2 regions of the Tepidibacillus sp. LV47 genome follow, and region 2 is predicted to be linked to the other one. Evidence: a T-box and tRNA genes for the amino acid it is inferred to sense, from the RefSeq annotation. Region 2 holds a T-box; the other holds one or more tRNA genes.
The links. The T-box of region 2 lies ahead of ACMW72_RS07170 (valine--tRNA ligase). A T-box ahead of a tRNA ligase gene usually reads a tRNA of that ligase, here a tRNA-Val.

Region 1: it has a tRNA-Val gene. The T-box ahead of ACMW72_RS07170 (valine--tRNA ligase) is inferred to sense a tRNA for this amino acid. The anticodon was not compared.

Annotation. Positions count from the first base shown of each region.
Region 1 covers NZ_JBLWIF010000001.1:390,319-400,510, reverse strand. Annotated here, with positions in the region: gene ACMW72_RS02025 (PHP domain-containing protein) at 23-865, shown strand; gene ACMW72_RS02020 (2'-5' RNA ligase family protein) at 957-1,466, opposite strand; gene ACMW72_RS02015 (phosphatidylglycerophosphatase A) at 1,840-2,376, shown strand; gene thpR (RNA 2',3'-cyclic phosphodiesterase) at 2,428-2,967, shown strand; gene ACMW72_RS02005 (hypothetical protein) at 3,025-3,402, shown strand; gene ACMW72_RS02000 (hypothetical protein) at 3,573-4,004, opposite strand; tRNA gene ACMW72_RS01995 (tRNA-Met) at 4,219-4,294, shown strand; tRNA gene ACMW72_RS01990 (tRNA-Asp) at 4,303-4,379, shown strand; tRNA gene ACMW72_RS01985 (tRNA-Ile) at 4,384-4,459, shown strand; tRNA gene ACMW72_RS01980 (tRNA-Leu) at 4,472-4,561, shown strand; tRNA gene ACMW72_RS01975 (tRNA-Val) at 4,582-4,657, shown strand; gene ACMW72_RS01970 (hypothetical protein) at 4,712-5,062, opposite strand; partial or broken gene ACMW72_RS01965 (SAM-dependent methyltransferase) at 5,131-5,281, shown strand; gene putP (sodium/proline symporter PutP) at 5,341-6,789, opposite strand; gene ald (alanine dehydrogenase) at 7,090-8,223, opposite strand; gene ACMW72_RS01950 (PucR family transcriptional regulator) at 8,354-9,586, opposite strand; gene ACMW72_RS01945 (SDR family oxidoreductase) at 9,688-10,192, opposite strand, start outside.
Region 2 covers NZ_JBLWIF010000005.1:9,472-19,663, reverse strand. Annotated here, with positions in the region: gene ACMW72_RS07190 (LysM peptidoglycan-binding domain-containing protein) at 1-1,081, shown strand, start outside; gene ACMW72_RS07185 (phosphotransferase) at 1,100-2,080, shown strand; gene ACMW72_RS07180 (phosphotransferase) at 2,126-3,130, shown strand; gene ACMW72_RS07175 (hypothetical protein) at 3,123-3,284, opposite strand; T-box leader at 3,436-3,657, shown strand; gene ACMW72_RS07170 (valine--tRNA ligase) at 3,784-6,441, shown strand; gene ACMW72_RS07165 (bifunctional folylpolyglutamate synthase/dihydrofolate synthase) at 6,526-7,857, shown strand; gene murC (UDP-N-acetylmuramate--L-alanine ligase) at 7,874-9,268, shown strand; gene ACMW72_RS07155 (GspE/PulE family protein) at 9,535-10,192, shown strand, end outside.

The sequences.
Region 1 (10,192 bases), on a different contig from region 2:
ATGAAATGTTCACAAAAAGGAAGTGGTAAAGCTGGAACAGTTAAGAGCAGATTTACATACCCATAGTACAGTCTCTGACGGTCTGAATCCTCCTTCAGAAAATATAAAATTAGCAAAAGAGGCTGGTTTGATTGCTCTTGGAATCACCGATCATGATTCGGTGGCAGGTATCGATGAAGCGATTCAGATGGCGAATATAATGGGAATTGAGGCAATTCCAGGTATTGAAATTAGTACTGTTGAACAAGGTCAGGACGTCCATGTGTTGGGATATTTTATCCAATATAAAGATCAAAGGTTTTTAAAACAACTTAAGGAATTAGAAAAATTCAGAGATCGTCGAAACGCGATGATGATTGAAAAACTAAATGAACTTGGCATTGATATTAAAATGGAAGAGGTTTTGGCTAAAATTAGACGAGAAGATGCCAATGTAGGACGTCCCCATATCGCCGAAGTATTAATTGATAAAGGTATCGTTCAGACGATGGAAGAGGCTTTTGATTTATATCTTGGGAAAAATGGTCAAGCATACGTTAATCCCATTCGTATATCTCCAGAAGAAGGGGTCGATATTATCAAAGAAGCAGGGGGAGTTCCCATATTAGCACACCCTGGTATATATGATAACGACGAAATGGTCGTACGTTTAATCCGCTACGGAATCAAAGGCATTGAAGTCTATCATCCAGATCACAGTGAAGAAGATGAGAAAAAATATCAACAAATGGCAGACCAATATGGTATCCTAGCTACTGCTGGGTCTGATTTTCATGGTTCTAGAGGAGGCATAATGTTTCATGCGCCAATTGGTACTAAGACCGTTTCCTATGATATTGTTGAAAAAATGAAAGCGACGCTTTAGTTGGCCTCCACTTTTTTCTCCATGGCTATATGTTCAATATCTCTGATGGAAAAAGCATCATCTAATTCTTTTTGATTTGTGACTAATATATTTACTTTGTTCCTTTTAATAAAAAGGTTTGATGAACATTCCAAGATTCATTTTCCAGTTGATAACAAAGATGCACTCGATCAACAGGAAATTTCATATCATATTCTTTCATTTTTAAACGACCAAGTATGTCGTGTAATTCTTGTTCAGGAAGATCTTGAGCAATTGTTATATGGGGAGTAAATTTAAATTTAGGTTCCTGATTAAGAACTTGATGAATTAATTTTTCATGAAAGTCATAGATTACTTCATTTTTCTCAAAACCAAAATAAACGACAGGAGAGATCGGAAGAAATGTTCCAACTTTATTTATCCTTAATGTAAAAGGAGGAATCGTTTGTGCTACCTTTTCTATGCGTTCAGTTAGTTCTAAAACATTTTCCCATTCAAATGCATCAACGAGTTTGATATGAGGAGGAATCAGTGTGTAATGGGAATCATAACGCTTTCGCAAAGCATTCGCTCGATCCTGTACTTCTCTTGGTGGATAGATCACAATACTATATTTCATTATCAAGCCCCCCTTTTATATAAAAAGAAAGTGTACCTTTCTTATTAACGATATAAGAATATATTATCAAAAAAATAAGAATTGCGAAACATTCGCAGTGCATATAAATAATTATTTTTCTATAAGCTAATAATAAGCAATACCTTTTGTCATGGAGGGAAATCATTTGCTTATTTTTCTATTTTTTATCTTGCCTGTGATGTTTCTCGTAGGGCTTAGTTATGGAACTGCTTACCTTATTCAACGGATTAATCACAGTTTAGAAAACGAGTAAGTAGAGAATTTTCCATTATAAAGCATGGAAAATGATCGATAAATTCCCTATGTTCTGTGTTGATAAAACATGTTAAGATGAAAACAAGGGGGTGTTTTTTTGAAAAGAAAAGTACCAAGTAAAGAAGTAAAATCAGCAGCATTACAATGGTTGCAAGAGCGGGGAGTAACGATCGAAGATATTGCGAAGATTGTTTATGAAATGCAGGCACCATATAATTCGGAGCTTACTCTAGACCTGTGTGTTGAAAGCGTTTATAAGGTCTTGGAAAAAAGAGAAGTTCAACATGCTTTATTAGTTGGAATTGAGTTGGATCGATTGGCAGAAAAACATTTATTACAAGAACCATTGCAATCATTAATTGAATCAGATGAAGGTTTATTTGGTATCGACGAAACATTAGCTTTGGGTTCGGTTTTTGGTTATGGCAGTATTGCCGTTACTACATTTGGTCATTTAGATAAACAAAAAATGGGAATTATTAAAAAACTAGATACCAAAACGGGGAAAGGTATACATACTTTTTTAGATGACCTTGTTGCTGGAATTGCAGCATCAGCATCTGGTCGTCTTGCCCATCGTTTAAGAGATATGGAAGAAGTTGATCTTTTGGAAAATCAGAAAAACGTTGGTTAACATGCTTGGCAAAAATGAGCCAAGTTTTCTTTTTAAGCGGAGGAGGATATGATGCGATTATTTATTGCGATTAACATGGAGCACTCGATAAAGGATCAAGTTGGCAGCATTTTGCCTTCTTTAAAAAATAGATATAAAGGGCGATTTGTTCCAATAGAAAATTGGCATATCACAACTTTATTTTTAGGAGAGGTCGAAGAAGGAAAAATTCCCCTAATTGAACAGGCAATGAAAGAAGCGGTGAAGAAAATGGTGCCGTTTCAATTATGGGTTGAGGGGATTGGTGCTTTTCCGTCAATGGCAAAACCTAATATTTTATGGGCGGGAGTTCAAGGGGATTTACAGCCGCTACATCAATTATATCAACAATTAATAAAGGCAATTCGACCTCTAAAAATTAACTTTGATGCAAAACCTATTTTTACGCCTCATTTAACACTTGCAAGAAAAGTAATAATTCAACCCTCATCTAAAACGGAAGAGATTATATTAAAGACTACTCCTTGGACAGTAAATGCATTAGAACTTTATCAATCAATATTTACAAAGGATGGTGTTAAGTACAATCGTATTATAAAAACATATTTTTAAAATAAGGAATAAAAAGTGGCCACTCCTGTCAAAAATGATAGCAAAGGAGTGATCATCATGCACTATTATATGATTCAACCAGTGTATGATCAACCAGATGGCAGAACCATCGACTTATCTCTTGGAGATCATGCCATATCCAATATCATTGAATCTGCATACTGGACTGTTCAGGGAGAAACCAATGTTTATGATAAGTTTATTAACCATGAGCACAAAGATTTTTTTATTTTTGATACCATAGAGGCATTTAACAAGGCTGCAGATATTCTTGCGTTACATATGATTAATTTTAATACGAATATTGTTCAAAAATCGACACCAGAAGAAGCTGATTTTCAAACCGATAACAATTACTATAAAGTTATTGTTCCTGGTAAACCTGATGCAAAAGGTGGAAATAACTACTATCCACGAACTTATTACGATGAGTAAGCCTAGTAAATGGACAACAAGGATCAATGAAGATTGATAACGAAACGGATATCGGTACCAAGGAAATAGAGAATTTTTAGATAACGAAATGGGGAAATACGCTATACGTTTATAATTGTTAATAAAAGCTGTGGAAGTAGGATCCACAGCTTTTAATGTGCTGGTTAAGGTTACAGGTTTATTAATTTTTGAGAAATTTCATTTGTAAATTGTTGAAGGGCTTTTGCTTTTTGTTGTAATGTTTGTTGAATCTGAGTTTGATTCATGTTTGCATTGCTCAACTGATTATATTCTGTATTCATTTTACCAATTTCAAGCTGTAATTGATTGGTTAATTGTTGTAATTCTTGAAGTTTTTGTTGAACCGTTTGTTGCGTAAAGAGTTGGTTGATTTGTTGTGATTGTGTTGCCATATTTTGCATCACATTCGCTGGTGGATTAAAATATTGAATGAGTTGAGGATTAGCGGATTGTTGTTGGTTTTTTGCTTGTTGCAAAGAAGCAGTTTGTGATGCATTGATTTGCTCTGTAAGTTGTTGCTTGATTTGATTTGCTTTTGGAGATTGGTGAGCAATTTGCTTATCTTTCATTGTTTTTGGCAAAGAATAAACCCCCTTAACCAAGTGATCTGTCAGAGCACTGACAATATTAGTATGATAAAATCAAGAAGAATTCATTATTGACAAATGTTTCTTCTCTATGTACAATATCACTTGTCGATTAGATGATACGAATATCTAAAATATAAATTGTGAAAAAAAATTGCAAAAGTGTTTGAAATTATATATAATATAATTTGTCGTCGTTTTTAAACACCGCGGGGTGGAGCAGCTGGTAGCTCGTCGGGCTCATAACCCGAAGGTCGCAGGTTCAAATCCTGCCCCCGCAACCAATGAATAGGGAGCTGTGGTGTAGAGGCCTAACATGCCTGCCTGTCACGCAGGAGATCGCGGGTTCGAATCCCGTCAGCTCCGCCATTAAGGGCCTATAGCTCAGTTGGTAGAGCGGTCGGCTCATAACCGATTGGTCACAGGTTCGAGTCCTGTTGGGCCCACCATTTAATTGTCATGCCGGGGTGGCGGAATTGGCAGACGCACAGGACTTAAAATCCTGCGGTGGGTTGACTACCGTACCGGTTCAAGTCCGGTCCTCGGCACCATTTATACGAATACTAGATGTGACTCCGTAGCTCAGCTGGGAGAGCACCATCTTGACAGGGTGGGGGTCGCTGGTTCGAGCCCAGTCGGGGTCACCATACATAAAGCCAATAATGGCGCGGTTTCTCTTAACTTAGAGACCGCGCCTTTTATTATAGACGTGCCATTCTTTCTACATCAGACTCAAGTTTAAATACACGTCTGTTAAGCACTTGAAGCTCCGCATCTCGTTGGTCTAATTTATTGTTAATTGTTTGCAACATAGCCATAATATCTTCTGGTTGATTTTGTTCAATACGTTGAACAGTAGCCATGATTTCTTTTAATTCGGTCTTGATATTTTCAAACTGTTGATTTGTCTCATATTTTAACTGATTAATTTGCTCCTGTAACTGACTATTTTGTTCATGTAACTGATTAATTCGCTCATGAATTGGTTGTAATTCTTCTTTCAGCACTTCCCGTAATAAATTCTTTAAATTATCCATTTTGTTTCCCCTCATTTCCCAAACATCCATTTGATACTTTTATTATACTTTTTACTTATCCGTTACTCAATCAGTGTGGGACTGCACAACGGGTGAAAACCATCTTATTCTTCACTCGCGGGAAAACCGACGTCGGCAACAAAAGAAGTATGGGTGTACGATTTACGAACGAACATGCCTTCTTTCGGTAAGCGGAATCCGTTAACGAAAGAATATTTTTTCTTTTTTATCAGAAGATGAATTAAGAAATAAAGCAAAGGCAGATATTGCTCTACCTGCCTAATTTTCGTTTATTATATTGTTTGACGAATCGATTCAAGTTGTTTTTCGATTTGAGTAGATGGTTTTGAGGTTAATAAACTTACAATTGTTATTGCAAGCAAGCTTAACGCAAATCCTGGAATCATTTCATAAAGCTGATTCACCACGGGAAGTTTTGGCCAAATAACAACGGTAAGGGCTCCAATAACCATCCCCGCTAAAGCCCCCCATTTGGTCATCCGCTTCCAATATAGGCTGAGTAAGATGACTGGGCCAAATGAAGCACCAAAACCAGCCCAAGCATAACCAACAAGATTAAGAATTGTATTGTTTTTCGTCCATGCTAAAGCTAAGGCAATAATGGCGACAAGGAAAACGAAAAAGCGACCTAAGAAAACAAGCTCCTTATCTGAAGCGTTGCGTCGAAAAAACGATTTATATAAGTCTTCCGTTAAAGAACTGGAAGTGACAAGAAGCTGGGAAGAGATTGTACTCATAATCGCTGCGAGAATCGCAGAAATTAAGAAACCAGTAAGAAATGGGTGAAATAAGAGTTGTCCTAATTTAATAAATACCGTTTCAGGATCGTCTAATTTAAGCCCATGAATGTGGAAATAAGCAATACCAACAAGACCGGTAAACATTGCTCCTACTGTAGAAAAAATCATCCACCCCATGCCAATTCGACGGGCTTTTTTAATTTCTTTAACAGATGTAATCGCCATAAAACGAACAATAATATGTGGTTGGCCAAAATATCCTAATCCCCAAGCGAAAAGGGAGATGATGCCAACAAAGCTCGTTCCTTTAAAAATATCTAATAAGGAAGGATCGATTGAATGAATAATACGAAACGTATCGTTAATACTTCCTGTATGATAAATCGTTACAACAGGAACCATAATTAATGCAGTAATCATAATTAGTCCTTGAACGAAATCAGTCCAACTCACTGCAAGGAATCCACCAAATAAAGTATAAGCCATGACTACAATAGCAATAATCCACAAGCCAGTATGGTAATCAATACCGAAGATACTATGGAATAATACGCCCCCAGATACCATTCCAGCGGATACGTAAAAAGTGAAAAACAACATAATAACTAGGCCTGAAACGAAACGTAAAATTTTCGCATGATCTTCAAAACGTTTTTCCAAATATCCAGGAATGGTAATCGAATTATTCATCTCTGTAAAAGCTCTTAAACGGGGTGCTACATACAGCCAGTTTGCCCAAGCTCCAAGAGTTAGACCGATTACAATCCAAGATGCACTAACTCCGCTTGCAAACATAGCCCCTGGTAATCCCATCATCAGCCAACCGCTCATGTCAGAAGCCCCTGCACTAAGTGCAGTAACAGCTGGTCCTAATGTTCGTCCACCAAGCATGTAATCAGATAAATCTGCCGTCCGTTTATAGGCATAATACCCAATATAAAGCATGAGTACCATGTATACGATTACCGAAAAAATAACCATTCATTTACCCCCTTTTTCATGAGTATAAAGAATATATCGATGCAAATTATATCATTAATTTTTTAGAAACTATACTATTTTAATTTGTTTAATTTATATTTTGGGAAAAGGAATATAATGCTAAAAATAATAAAATGGAGCGGTCTAAAAAGTCCATTTAAGTTGAAAATCCGCCAAAATTAAACCCCAAAGAATGTTGATTTTACAGCATTCTTTGGGGTTGCTTTTTTTAGATTTCGGGGTTAAATACTACTTTTTGGACAGCCCCAAATATGAAGATTGATTTAGGAAGAAAGGGGATTAGATGGACACCGTTTCTAATTCAAGAGCTTTTTTCGGAGATACATATTCATATCCAAGATCTTTTGCGACAGCTTCATAAGTTATAAATCCATTTGCTACGTTTAAGCCTTTTTCAAGAGCGGGATTCTCAGCGATAGCTCGTTTTACTCCTTTATTGGCAATTTCAAGTGCATAAGGAAGAGTTACATTAGTTAATGCAAGGGTAGATGTTCTTGGTACAGCACCAGGGATGTTTGGAACCGCATAATGGAGAACCCCATGTTTTTCAAAAGTTGGGTTGTCATGAGAAGTAGTACGATCCACTGTTTCAAAGATACCACCTTGGTCAATGGCAACATCAACAATGACAGAACCTGGTTGCATTGTTTTCACCATTTCTTCAGTAACGAGTTTTGGCGCTTTGGCACCTGGGATTAATACTGCACCAATCACAAGGTCTGCTTCAGCTACAGCATTTGCAATATTCATTGGATTAGACATGATGGTATTTACTTTTTCACCAAAAATATCATCCAATTGACGTAAACGATCCGCATTCACATCAAGAATGGTTACATTCGCCCCAAGTCCAACTGCTAATTTTGCAGCATTGGTTCCAACAACACCACCACCGATAATGGTCACTTTTCCCCGTTGTACGCCTGGAACTCCAGAAAGAAGAACTCCTTTGCCACCTTTTGTTTTTTCTAAGAATTGGGCTCCGATTTGAACAGCCATGCGTCCCGCTACTTCACTCATCGGTGTTAAGAGTGGTAAGGAGCGATTCACTTCCACTGTTTCGTAAGCGATGGCAATGACTCCACTGTCTTTTAATGCGCGAGTTAATTCTGGTACTGGGGCTAAATGTAAATAAGTAAATAAAATTAATCCCTTACGGAAGTATGGATATTCAGATGGCAATGGTTCCTTCACTTTCATAATCATTTCTGCACGGGCCCATACTTCTTCTGCTTTTTCTAAGATCGTTGCACCTGCAGCGATATAATCTTGATTATTGAAACCGCTTCCAATCCCGGCATCCTTTTCAATGAGTACCTCATGACCTGCTTTTTTGAATGCGATCACTCCACCAGGTGTTAAAGCTACACGATTTTCGTTGTTTTTAATCTCTTTTGGTACTCCGATAATCATTCCGTATCCCTCCACCTTTTTTAAGTTAGTATTTCTTGGTTTTAACAAAAGTATAATTCGGGAGTTTCTTTTTTTCATCGTTTAGAAAAGAGAAAAAATAGAGAAATATTTGTGGATTTTCACAAATCCGTTATTTCCCCATTTTTTCAAGTTTTAAGTCAAGGTAAAGGGATATTTTTTGATTCGGATCTTTTAAATTAATGTTGGCGATTTCTGTGATGCGCCTTAAACGATAGGTTAATGTATTGACATGAATATGAAGTATTTGTGCCGTTTCATTCACATTACAATCTTTATCTAGGTAGACTTCAAGGGTTTCGATCAAAGAATGATGATAACGCTGATCATAATCACGAAGTTTCTGTAAACCAGGATGCAAAAAACCTTCCTTTTTTCTTTGTTCATAGAGGATATCAAAGAATTGATAGATTCCTAAGTCTTGATAACCATAAACCGTTTTGATCTCTTCTTTATACCGTTCTTTCAGCGATAAAACAGTTAATGCTTCTTTATAGCTTTTTTCTATATTCGCGAATTGATCATAGATCCTGCCATAACCGCCGAAGATCGTTGACATGCTAAATCGTTCTTTCATTTCGTGAATCATTTGAGAAATATATTGATCTAATTCATATTTTTCATCATGTTTTGCTAATGAAAGTAACAAGATTAATTGTTGATCCAGAATGGCTTTAAGAACGATCGGATAACGACTAGAAGTTTTTAACATATAGGAAATTTGTTTCTCTATACTAGGATTAGTCGGTTTCTCTAATTTCAATGTGAGAACAGTAAAGAGAGAAGGAGGTGTCAATTTTAATTGGGAAAACTTTTTTATAATCTCCTGTTCTGATTTCACCATGCCAGAAAGAAGTTCTAAGAAAAACGATTGATAATCTTCTTTCTTTTTGTTTCGGCGAAGTTGGTGTTGAATGAGTAGATGTTTTGCTGCTTTTGCTGCTTCTTTAAGAATTTCTAGTTCTTCTTGATTCAAGGGTCGTTCAACTTCGATGACCCAAATAAACCCAAGCACTTCTTGTTTGTTACGAATCGAAATGGCAACGCGGTTTCCTAGACCAATTTCATTGATTTTATCGATATGTAAAGGTTCATCGCTATTTAACAATGTGGGAATAATCCCTTTTTCCCATAAGTGACGAATCACTTGATCAGGCACTCGACGACTTACGATTGTTGCGATTCTCGCCGGGTCTGTTTCGATATCATGAGTACTATAAGCTAATAGGCGATGATTAGCATCTTCAAGTGTAATTGGAAATCGCAATATTTCATTTAATCGATCGATAAATTCTTGTAAACTATGAAAATCTTCTTGAAATAGAGTTGTTGACGGCTCAACCATTAAATTCCTCCAAAAAAATTAATAAAAAATCTTTTCTTTTTATTTTAGAATTTACATACTTTATGCTCAAGCATTTTTGTATGTTTCCTTTTACCATTGATTTATTTCGTTTCTTTTTTTTGTTTGTTTTTTTTCGTGATCATGTGCCGTTGTGGTTGGATGGTTAGTTCGGTGATTACCGTTCCTCCTCGTTGGGAAAGGATCGTCTCAACTGCATTCGCAACACAATCTACTGTAATATAACTTTCAGGGAGATCCCCTTCTTTAAAGTCTAAATATTCGTAGAAAGGAGTTTGGGTTATGTCGGGATGTATAGTGACAACCTTCACTCCAGATTTACGAACTTCTTCAAAGAGGCTGATCCCAAAATGGGAAAGACCTGCTTTTGTTGCAGAATAAGCGCAACCAAAAGTGCTTGACTTTTTCGCGGTAATGGAGGAAATGTTGATGACATATCCTTTGCTCTGGCGAAGATCCCGCAATAGCAAATTGCTTAGAATTAGTGGAGCTTGCAGGTTTGTTGCAACCATTGTTTCGATTTCCTTAATACTTAAGGTTTCATGAGGGCCAAAATAACCCACCCCCGCGTTATTGATCAATATGAAA
Region 2 (10,192 bases):
GATTCATGCTGGATCTATTTTTGAACAACCAGAAGAGCCTTTGAATTTTCAATATCAAATCCCCATATCGATCCAAATCCAAGCAGATCGAGTGGTTGAACCATCACAAGTATTTGTCGACATCGATTTTTTTGATTATGAAATTTTATCAGATCATCAGATCGAATTAATTGCCCATATTAAATTACTAGGCGTTCATCCTTATAAAGAGCAGGACACACCCGTTGATTTCAATTATGACGACGAATCATCCCAAGATTATCAAGAAGGTTCAGCCAGTATTTCTTATGAAAAAGAAATAAATGAACAGCCCGCTATGGAAAATAAGGAAGAAACTGCACCAGAAGAAGGGCAAAAAGAAGCAGTAAAACAAATGGAAGACGATGAAAAGAAGGAGAAAGACATTGAAAAAATAGAAGCTAAGGAAGGTCAACAAGAAGAAATAGAACAAGTAGATGCAAAAGAGACGCAAGAAGAAGAGCAAACAGTCAACGAAACGATGGAAGATCAATCTACTGAGCAAGACCAAACGGATCCGCAAGAACCGAAGGAACAACAAGCCCCAAAAATGAAAATCGGGTTTAGACCGAAAGAAAGTGATCCAAAACAAAATGAAGTTACAGGTTCTAATCCTCTTTATTCATTAATTAAAAAAGAAAAACAACAATCCGTTACCGATGAAACGACAGAAAGTAAAATGGAGCAGTCATTAAGTATGGAAATAAATGAAAGTTCTCAAGACGAATCATTCAGTAAGAAAGAGGAAAAAACTGTAGAAGAAACGATAGAAGTGGTAGAAGAAAACGTGACAGAAGAAGGAGTTAATGAAAAAACAGGAAAAGAAGAAGAACCAAAAGATGAACAAGTAAGAAAAAAGAGCAAAAATTTATTGTTTAGTTTATTACAGAGTAATAAAGAATCACGAAAAACAATTAAACTCTACTTTGTGCAAAAAAATGATACATTAGAAAGCATCGCTGAAAAATATCAAATCAAGGTACAAACGATAGTAGAGAAGAATCATTTATCTGACCAAGAGATTCATGAAGGACAAATCCTTTATCTCCCGATTGGAAGGTAAAGAAAGGAAGTTAGCTCGATGACCCAATATCTTCTACTTGATCGGATCAAAGAAAATTACGATTTAAACATCGAGAAATGGGATCACTACCAAGGTAGCTATAAACTATATACCAATCGGGGGATTAAATTGGTAAAGGTCTGGAATGATGATGAAACACTTTCTAGCGCCTTTCACCTTCGTGAACAATTAGCCTATAGCGGTTTTCGGACCATTGATCGGTTTATTCGTACCACATCAGGTGAGCCATATATTCTTAATGGTGATGAATATCTAGTCATTACAGATTGGATCGATGGTCGAATCCCGCAAGTAACCAATGAAAATGATCTGAAAAGACTAGGGAAACAAATCGCAAAACTCCACTTGAGTTTGGAAAAAATTCATACAGACCAAGACTTTGAACCATGGTCGATTCAATTTGATCGTGGTTTACAACATTTACGTCAGATCAAGGACAAGATTACCGCAAAAAGTAAAAAAAATTCTTTTGATGAAACGGTATTATCCTACCTTGATTCACATCTGCAACAGGTAGTGCAGAGTATTTTAATGGCAAACCAAGTGGAAAAAATCAGCTTTCACTCCGGTAGACAGCCCCAATTATGCCACGGGAATTTGGAATTAAAATGGTTTCGCATCGATACGTATCAAGAACCATGGCTCATCCATTTTGGGATTCCAGTTTATGATATACCAGCGTATGACGTTGCGAAATTCCTTGTTCACTTATATTTGAAGGCAGAGTATCAAGAGAAGTCGTTATTCCAATTTCTCGAAGGCTATCAAGAGATGATGCCACTAGATAAAGAGGAGAAACTGTGGATTCTAACCTATATCACATTTCCCCATCATCTTTGGAAATTTCTATACATGTGCTATTTAAGTGGTTTACAGCAAAAGAGATTTATAGATGAACAACAATATTTTCAATTGATCGATTTACAAAAACAACTAGAGCAATTATATCGTACACTTTATCAATATTTTCGACTTTAGTGCAACCCTCAACCCATAAACACTGCTTTTAAAGGGGGCCTAATGATGTCACATATAAATGGCCTAGAAAGGACAGGTATCCATCCCCACGTATTTCAGGAATACGATTTTTTGATAGAAAAAGCTGAAATGCACCATTCTACTATTAAACTTACCACTCAATTAGGAGAATTTTCCGTAAAAAAAACAAAGATGAAACCAGATCAACTCGATCGTATGATTGAAGTATTAGGGTATTTAGACACTCAAAATTTTTTAGTGAATCAAATCGTCAAAAATAAATTTGGCGATCCTTATATACCTGTGAAAGATGGGCTTGTCTATGTAAAAAAATGGGTAGAGGGGAAACATCTAAAACTTAATTCTCATCCCCACTTTTTAGCAGCCATAATGGTTATGGCCAAACTGCACAAATTGGGATTAAATTTTTCACCTCGGAATTCTTCTCATTACCCAAGTATGAATGAAATTCAGATTCTAAATACTTGGAAACAGCGAATGATCTGGATCAAAAAATACCACAAACAATTAAAACGAAAGTCAGGTTTAACGACATTTGAACATGTACTATCTACCTATATTCCTTTTTTAAAAGACTGGGCTGAAGAAGCGATTGAACAATTAGAGCAATGGGTGATTGAATATCATTCGATTAGGGACTTAAGAAGAACCATTTGTCATGGGAATTATCATCATCGAAACTTAATCCTTCATCAAGAGAAAATCGTCGTGTTAGATTTTCATGGAGTCTCTTATGACACCCCTGTTCGGGATATCGCCCCATTTATACGCCGATATATTTTAAATAAGGAAAACCGTACCTGGGCTTTTGAGTGGTTAGAAGCTTATCAAAACATTATGCCTTTAAACCAAGCAGAAAAAAGCTTGCTAGCTATTTTTCTCCTTTTCCCTGAACGGATGTTTTCTTTCATCAAAAAATATGAAGAGAAAGGAAAACATGGATCGGAAGAACATGATCTAAAGAAACTACAGGTTCGCTGGGCACAGATGCGAGAATTGATTTGGTTTATTGATCAATATCTCAAATGATGTTCATCATAATGCTAATATAGACGATAAAAAATAAAAATAGGATAAACACGTCAAAAGGTGTTGGAAAGAATACCGTTCGTAAAAACTGAAGAACAATTAAAGGGAATAAAATCACGCGAAATGCTTCGCGAAATTTTTTGTATTTATTCATGGTACTCACTCCTACCAAGATTTCTATCCATATGTTATGCTAAAATTTGTATATCCGTTCCCTTGATCTCAGATTGGAAGGGGATTTGACTTTAGATAGAATACTGTTTACAATATTAGATAAACGAATAAATATTCTACAAAGATACTTTTAAAAAACGATGATCGGGAGGAGTAAGTAACCCTTTCCTTTAAGAGAGGGAAACTCTTGGCTGAAAGGTTTCCCAAGGAAAAGTTACTGAAGGTCGCCCTGTAGTTATCCATTTGAAGTAGGAGTAAAATGGATCGGAATCATTCCGTTATCAGATTGAGTGCATGAGAGAGGGATCTTCTCATGAACAAAGGTGGTACCGCGAACTCTTTTCGTCCTTTGAGATGAAAAGAGTTTTTTATTTAATATAAATACACTCCCAAAAGTCGCTGCTTTTACAATACCCAAATCTAAATAAACACGTGTAAATCCAACATGAAAAAGACTTAAAAAAATGGAGGAGTAAGAAATGGCGGAAAATCTCGAATTGCAAATTTCTACAACTTATGATCCAAAAGATATAGAAAAAAAATGGAGTCAGTTTTGGTTAGAACATGATTTCTTTCAAGCAGGAAAAGACCTAAGCAAACCACCCTATTCCGTTGTGATTCCACCCCCAAACGTTACAGGGATGTTACATATTGGACATGCATTAGATTTTACATTGCAGGATATCATTGTTCGAATGAAAAGAATGCAAGGTTATGATACCCTTTGGTTGCCTGGAACCGACCATGCAGGGATTGCGACTCAAGCAAAGGTAGAAGCCAAACTTCGCCAAGAAGGGATCAGCCGTCATGAACTTGGTCGGGAAAAATTTCTCGAACATGTTTGGGAATGGAAAGAAAAGTATGCGAACCGTATCCATGAGCAATGGGCAAAATTAGGTTTGTCTCTTGATTATTCTCGTGAGCGCTTTACCCTTGATGAAGGACTTTCAAAAGCCGTTCGCAAAGTGTTTGTTAGCCTCTATGAGAAAGGTCTTATCTATCGTGGAGAATATATCATCAACTGGGATCCTGAAGCAAGAACTGCTCTATCAGACATTGAAGTAGAGTATAAGGAAATCAAAGGTGCCCTCTATCATATGCGGTATCCTTTAAAGGACGGAAGTGGTTATATTGTTGTTGCAACCACTCGTCCAGAAACGATGTTAGGAGATACTGCTGTTGCTGTCCATCCAGAAGATAAGAGGTATCAACACTTAATTGGTAAAACAGTGGTTCTTCCAATTGTAGGTAGAGAAATACCAATCATTGCCGATGAGTATGTGGATCGCGAATTTGGTAGCGGTGCTGTGAAGATTACTCCTGCTCATGACCCCAATGACTTTGAAATTGGCTTGCGTCATAATTTACCAAGAATCCTTGTCATGGATGAAGCGGGCAGGATGAACGAAAATGCAGGCAAATATCAAGGACTTGACCGTTTTGAGTGTCGAAAACAAATCGTCAAAGACCTTCAAGAACAAGGTGTTTTGTTTAAAATTGAAGAACACATTCATTCAGTTGGCCACAGTCAACGTACGGGAGCGGTGATCGAGCCATATTTATCGACACAATGGTTTGTAAAAATGAAGCCTCTAGCTGAACAAGCGATCAAACGGCAAAAGAGTGGCAATGGGGTACAGTTCGTACCTGAACGCTTTGAAAAAATCTATCTCAATTGGATTGAAAATGTTCGCGATTGGTGTATTTCTAGACAACTTTGGTGGGGACACCGTATCCCTGCATGGTATTGTGAAAATTGTGGGGAGACGATTGTTTCTATGGAGGATCCAACGACTTGTACAAGTTGCGGTCATGACCATTTAAAACAAGACGAAGATGTTTTAGATACTTGGTTCAGTTCTGCCTTGTGGCCATTTTCAACGATGGGTTGGCCTGAAAAGACGGCTGATCTTAACCGGTACTATCCAACCAATCTTCTAGTAACTGGTTATGATATTATTTTCTTCTGGGTTGCTCGAATGATCTTCACTGCCCTTGAGTTCACTGGCGAAAATCCATTTAAAGAAGTTTATATTCATGGGTTAGTTAGAGATAGTGAAGGGAGAAAAATGTCCAAATCCCTTGGAAACGGGATTGATCCCATCGAAGTGATTGAGCAGTATGGTGCTGATGCACTTCGTTTCATGATCTCAACAGGAAGTACACCTGGGCAAGATCTCAGGTTTCATTTTGAACGGGTGGAAGCGGCCCGCAACTTTGCTAATAAGATTTGGAATGCTTCTCGTTTTACTATTATGAATTTAGGTGACTTCAAGATAGAAGATATGGACCTTAGTGGCCCATTAACAACAGCAGATCATTGGATTTTGCATCGCTTGAATGAAACCATCAAGGATGTCACTCGTTTATTAGATCAGTATGATTTTGGTGAGGCTGGAAGAATTTTAACCCACTTTATTTGGGATGAATTCTGTGATTGGTATATTGAATTATCCAAGTTGTCTTTATATGGGGATGATGAAACAGCGAAAAAGACAACCAAATCCGTCTTAACCTATGTTCTCGATCATACCTTACGCTTATTACACCCATATATGCCGTTTATTACGGAAGAAATCTGGCAACATCTTCCTCATGAAGGTGAGAGCATTTCCGTAGCCAAATGGCCTGAATACCGTAAAGAATTCGTCAATGAGCAAGCGGCAAAAGAGATGACCTTATTAATGGAAGTAATTCGTTCTGTTCGTAATATTCGGGCTGAAGTGAATGTACCATTAAGTAAAAAGGTTCAATTAATCATCAAACCAACGAATGAAGAAAACAAGGCAGTTTTAAATAAGGGTATTCGTTATATTGAGCGTTTCTGTAATCCCGAAACTTTAGAGATTTCAACGAATGTAGAACCACCTGAAAAAGCCATGTCTGCTGTTGTGACCGGTGCAGAAATCTATCTTCCATTAGCAGGATTAATCGATATTGAACAGGAAATGAAACGGTTAGAAAAAGAACTAGAAATACTGAACTTTGAAGTAGAACGAGTTCAAAAGAAATTGTCCAATTCAGGATTTATTTCCAAAGCTCCTGCTGATGTTGTAGCTAAAGAAAGAGAAAAAGAAAAGGATTACCTTGAAAAACGGGAAAAAGTCCTGACAAGGATTCAAGAATTAAAAGGTTAAACGAGAAAAAGGGCGTTTTTAGGAGTGTTTTCCTATTCATAAAGATTTAGTAAAATCATACTATATTGAAGAGGATGGGGGAAAATGGGGAACGTTCTAGTCAAAACAAAAGAAGAAGCGATCTCTTGGATTCATGGCCGGGAGAAAGTAGGAATAAAGCCTGGTCTTGAGCGAATGGAATGGATGTTAGAGCGGGTTGGCCATCCAGAGCGCCATCTAAAGTTTGTTCATGTAGCAGGAACGAATGGAAAGGGTTCAACCGTTAGCTTTATCAGCCATGTCCTTCGTAGAAGCGGGTATACCGTTGGTACATTTACATCACCATACTTAATTGATTTTACCAATCGGATTCAAGTGAATGGTGAAGATATTTCGGGAAAAGATCTGGTTGCTATCCTCAACCAGGTCATTCCCCTAGCTGAAGAGTTAGAGCAAAGCGAGTTAGGTGGTCCCAGTGAGTTTGAAGTGATCACCATGGTTGCAATCCTCTATTTTAGTCAAATCGCAAAACCTGATATTATTATTTGGGAAACAGGTTTAGGTGGACGGTTAGATTCAACAAATGTCGTGTATCCCCTTGTATCCGTCATTACCAATATCGGCTATGATCATATGGAGTATCTTGGAAGTGATTTAAAACAGATCGCAAAGGAAAAAGCAGGGATTATTAAATCGGGCGTTCCTGTTGTGTCAGGTGTGGAACAAGAAGAAGCAAAAGCGGTGATCTATGAAGTGGCTAAGGCAAAAAAGGCTACCGTCTATCAGCTTGGTGAACAATTTTCCACCGTCATAAATAAAATACATCATAGCGGAAGCAAATTCGATTTTCAAGATATATTCTTAACTATGCCGAACATTGAAATTTCCATGATTGGATCACATCAAATCAAAAATGCTGCCATTGCACTTATGACCCTTGAAATATTACGTCAATATTATGCATTTTACATTGAAGAAGATTCCGTTTATACTGGAATGAAGCATACCTTTTGGCCTGGTCGGCTTGAGAAGGTGTTAGAGAATCCTCTAGTGATCTTAGATGGTGCTCATAATCCAGAAGGAGCAGAAAGTTTAGCTGAGGCGATTCACTTATTTAACTACAAACGGCTTATTTTAGTCACTGGGATTCTAAAAGATAAAGCGATTCAACAATTTTATCAACCACTTCTGCCATTAGCGGATGAACTGATCATTACTGAACCAAAGTTTCCACGGGCTAAGGAAGCTTTAGAAGTGGCAAAAATCGTTCATTCGATTGGTGGGGCAAGCCATGTTCTTGTACAAGAGAATTGGAAAGATGCAGTTGATATGGCGATTCAAGAGGCAAATAAGGATGATTTAGTCATAATTACAGGTTCTTTGTATCTGATATCCGATGTTAGGAAATATATACTTGAACATTATAAAAAGAGTTAAAGGGTTGGTGAATAAGGTGAATAAGTCACAACGAGTACATTTTATTGGGATCGGTGGCTATGGAATGAGCGCGATTGCACGAGTCATGCTTGATATGGGTTATCAGGTGAGTGGCTCAGATATCGCTAAAAAGGAACTCACGGAAAAACTCCGTGCTAGGGGGGCTAATATTTTCATTGGTCATCAAGAATCAAACATCGCCGGTGCAGATTTAGTGGTTTTTTCCACCGATATCCCAAAAAATAATGTAGAATTATTGGCGGCAGAAAGACGAAATATTCCCCTTATTCACAGGTCGGAAATGCTCGCTCGTTTATTAAATGCAAAAAAAGGAATCGCTGTTGCTGGTGCTCATGGAAAAACTACAACTTCTTCGATGATTGCCTTAATCATGGAAAGAAATCATCTCGATCCTACTTTTGTCATTGGCGGAGAAGTGATAAATATGGGGAGCAATGCAAAAGCTGGCAAAGGGGATTTTGTCGTAGCAGAAGCTGATGAAAGTGATGGTAGTTTTTTACAATATTATCCTTATATTGCCGTTGTGACGAATATCGAAGCCGATCATTTAGAAAACTATGACGGTAAATTTGAAAATTTGAAAAAGGCTTATTTTACATTCTTACAACAGATAAAACCCGATGGTTTTGCTGTATTAGGATATGATGATCCTTCGATTCAAGGGATGTTACCTGAACTAACGGGAAAAGTCATCACCTTTGGACTAGATCAAAAGGCAGACATGGTGGCAAAGGATTTACAATTTGTCGATCGCAGCTCGTCCTTTACTGCAGTCTACCGAGGAAAGACTCTAGGGAGGGTCCAATTATCTGTTCCTGGTAAACATAATGTATTAAATGCTTTAGCTGCATTAGTTGTTGGATTAGAGACAGGAATTTCGTTTACAGGAATTGCAGAGGCTTTACAGGAATTTACTGGTGCGAAACGAAGATTTCAAGTGATTGGAGAGTATAATCAAATGACCGTTATAGACGATTATGCTCACCATCCTACCGAAATTCAAGCAACAATTAGTGCAGCAAAAGCAACAGGGAAACGCATTATTGCTGTTTTTCAACCCCAACGATACACAAGGACATTTTTCTTATTAGATGCCTTTAGTCGTGCTTTTTCCGAAGCCGATGAAGTGGTGATTACCAATATTTATTCTCCTGCTGGTGATCGACAAATTGAAGGAATTGATGCAAAGAAGTTGGTTGAATTAATTAAGAAAAATAGTAATGAAAATGTGAAGTTTTTCCCTACTAAAGAAGAAGTGTTAGAATATTTAAAAGAAGTGGCAAAACCAAATGATCTCATCCTAACAATGGGGGCAGGAGATATTTGGAAGGTAGCTTATCAACTCGCTGAGTTTTGGAAGGAAAAAAAGAAAGAGAGAGAAAAAAAATAAGCTACGATATAATCGGAAAAGAATATTTCTCCACAAAAAAGTGACTCGTAACGCATGTCACTTTTTTTGTATTATCAAATAACTTTTCAAAAATATTTCATTCTCTATAAAAATAAGAAATGATATGATAGACCTATGAAGTTAGACTTATTTTGCTAAAAAGGGGGCTTCAAGATGAAAGAAAAACAGTTCGGTGATTTTTTGGAAAAAAGGATGATACACAAACAATGCAAGAAATGAAAAAGGGAGAAATTCCAATGGAAATGATGCCTGCTAAGAAAATGAGAAAACGCATTGGTGATCTGCTTGTCGAAGCGGGAATCATTACCAAAGCTCAACTTGAAGAAGCTCTTCATGAACAAAAAAAATCAAAAAAAAGGCTAGGAGATATCCTGATTGACAAAGGCTATGTTACCGAACAACAAATGATTGAGGTCCTCGAATTTCAATTAGGAATTCCCCATGTGAGCCTTTACCGCTATCCAATCGATCGTAATCTTATCCAGATTATCCCTGAAAAATTAGCAATTAATTACCAAGTGATTCCAATTAAAAAGATTGGAAATAAATTGGTAATTGCGATGGCAGATCCCCTAGATTATTATTCAATTGAAGATTTAAGAATGACCACAGGTTTTCAAATTGAACCGGTCATTGCGACAAAAGAAGAATTATCTAGGGCGATTGATCGTTACTATGGGATTCAAGAAACGGTAAATGAGATTATGCAAAATCTTCCAAAAGAGGAAGAAATGGATGAACAGTTGCAATCCGAAGATGCTCCAGTGAGCCGAATGGTCAACCAAATCATTCAAAATGCGGTGAAACAACGAGCAAGTGACATTCACTTTGACCCCCAAGAAAACGAACTTAGGGTACGGTTTCGAATTGATGGTCAAATACGCACAGAACAATTTTTGCCAA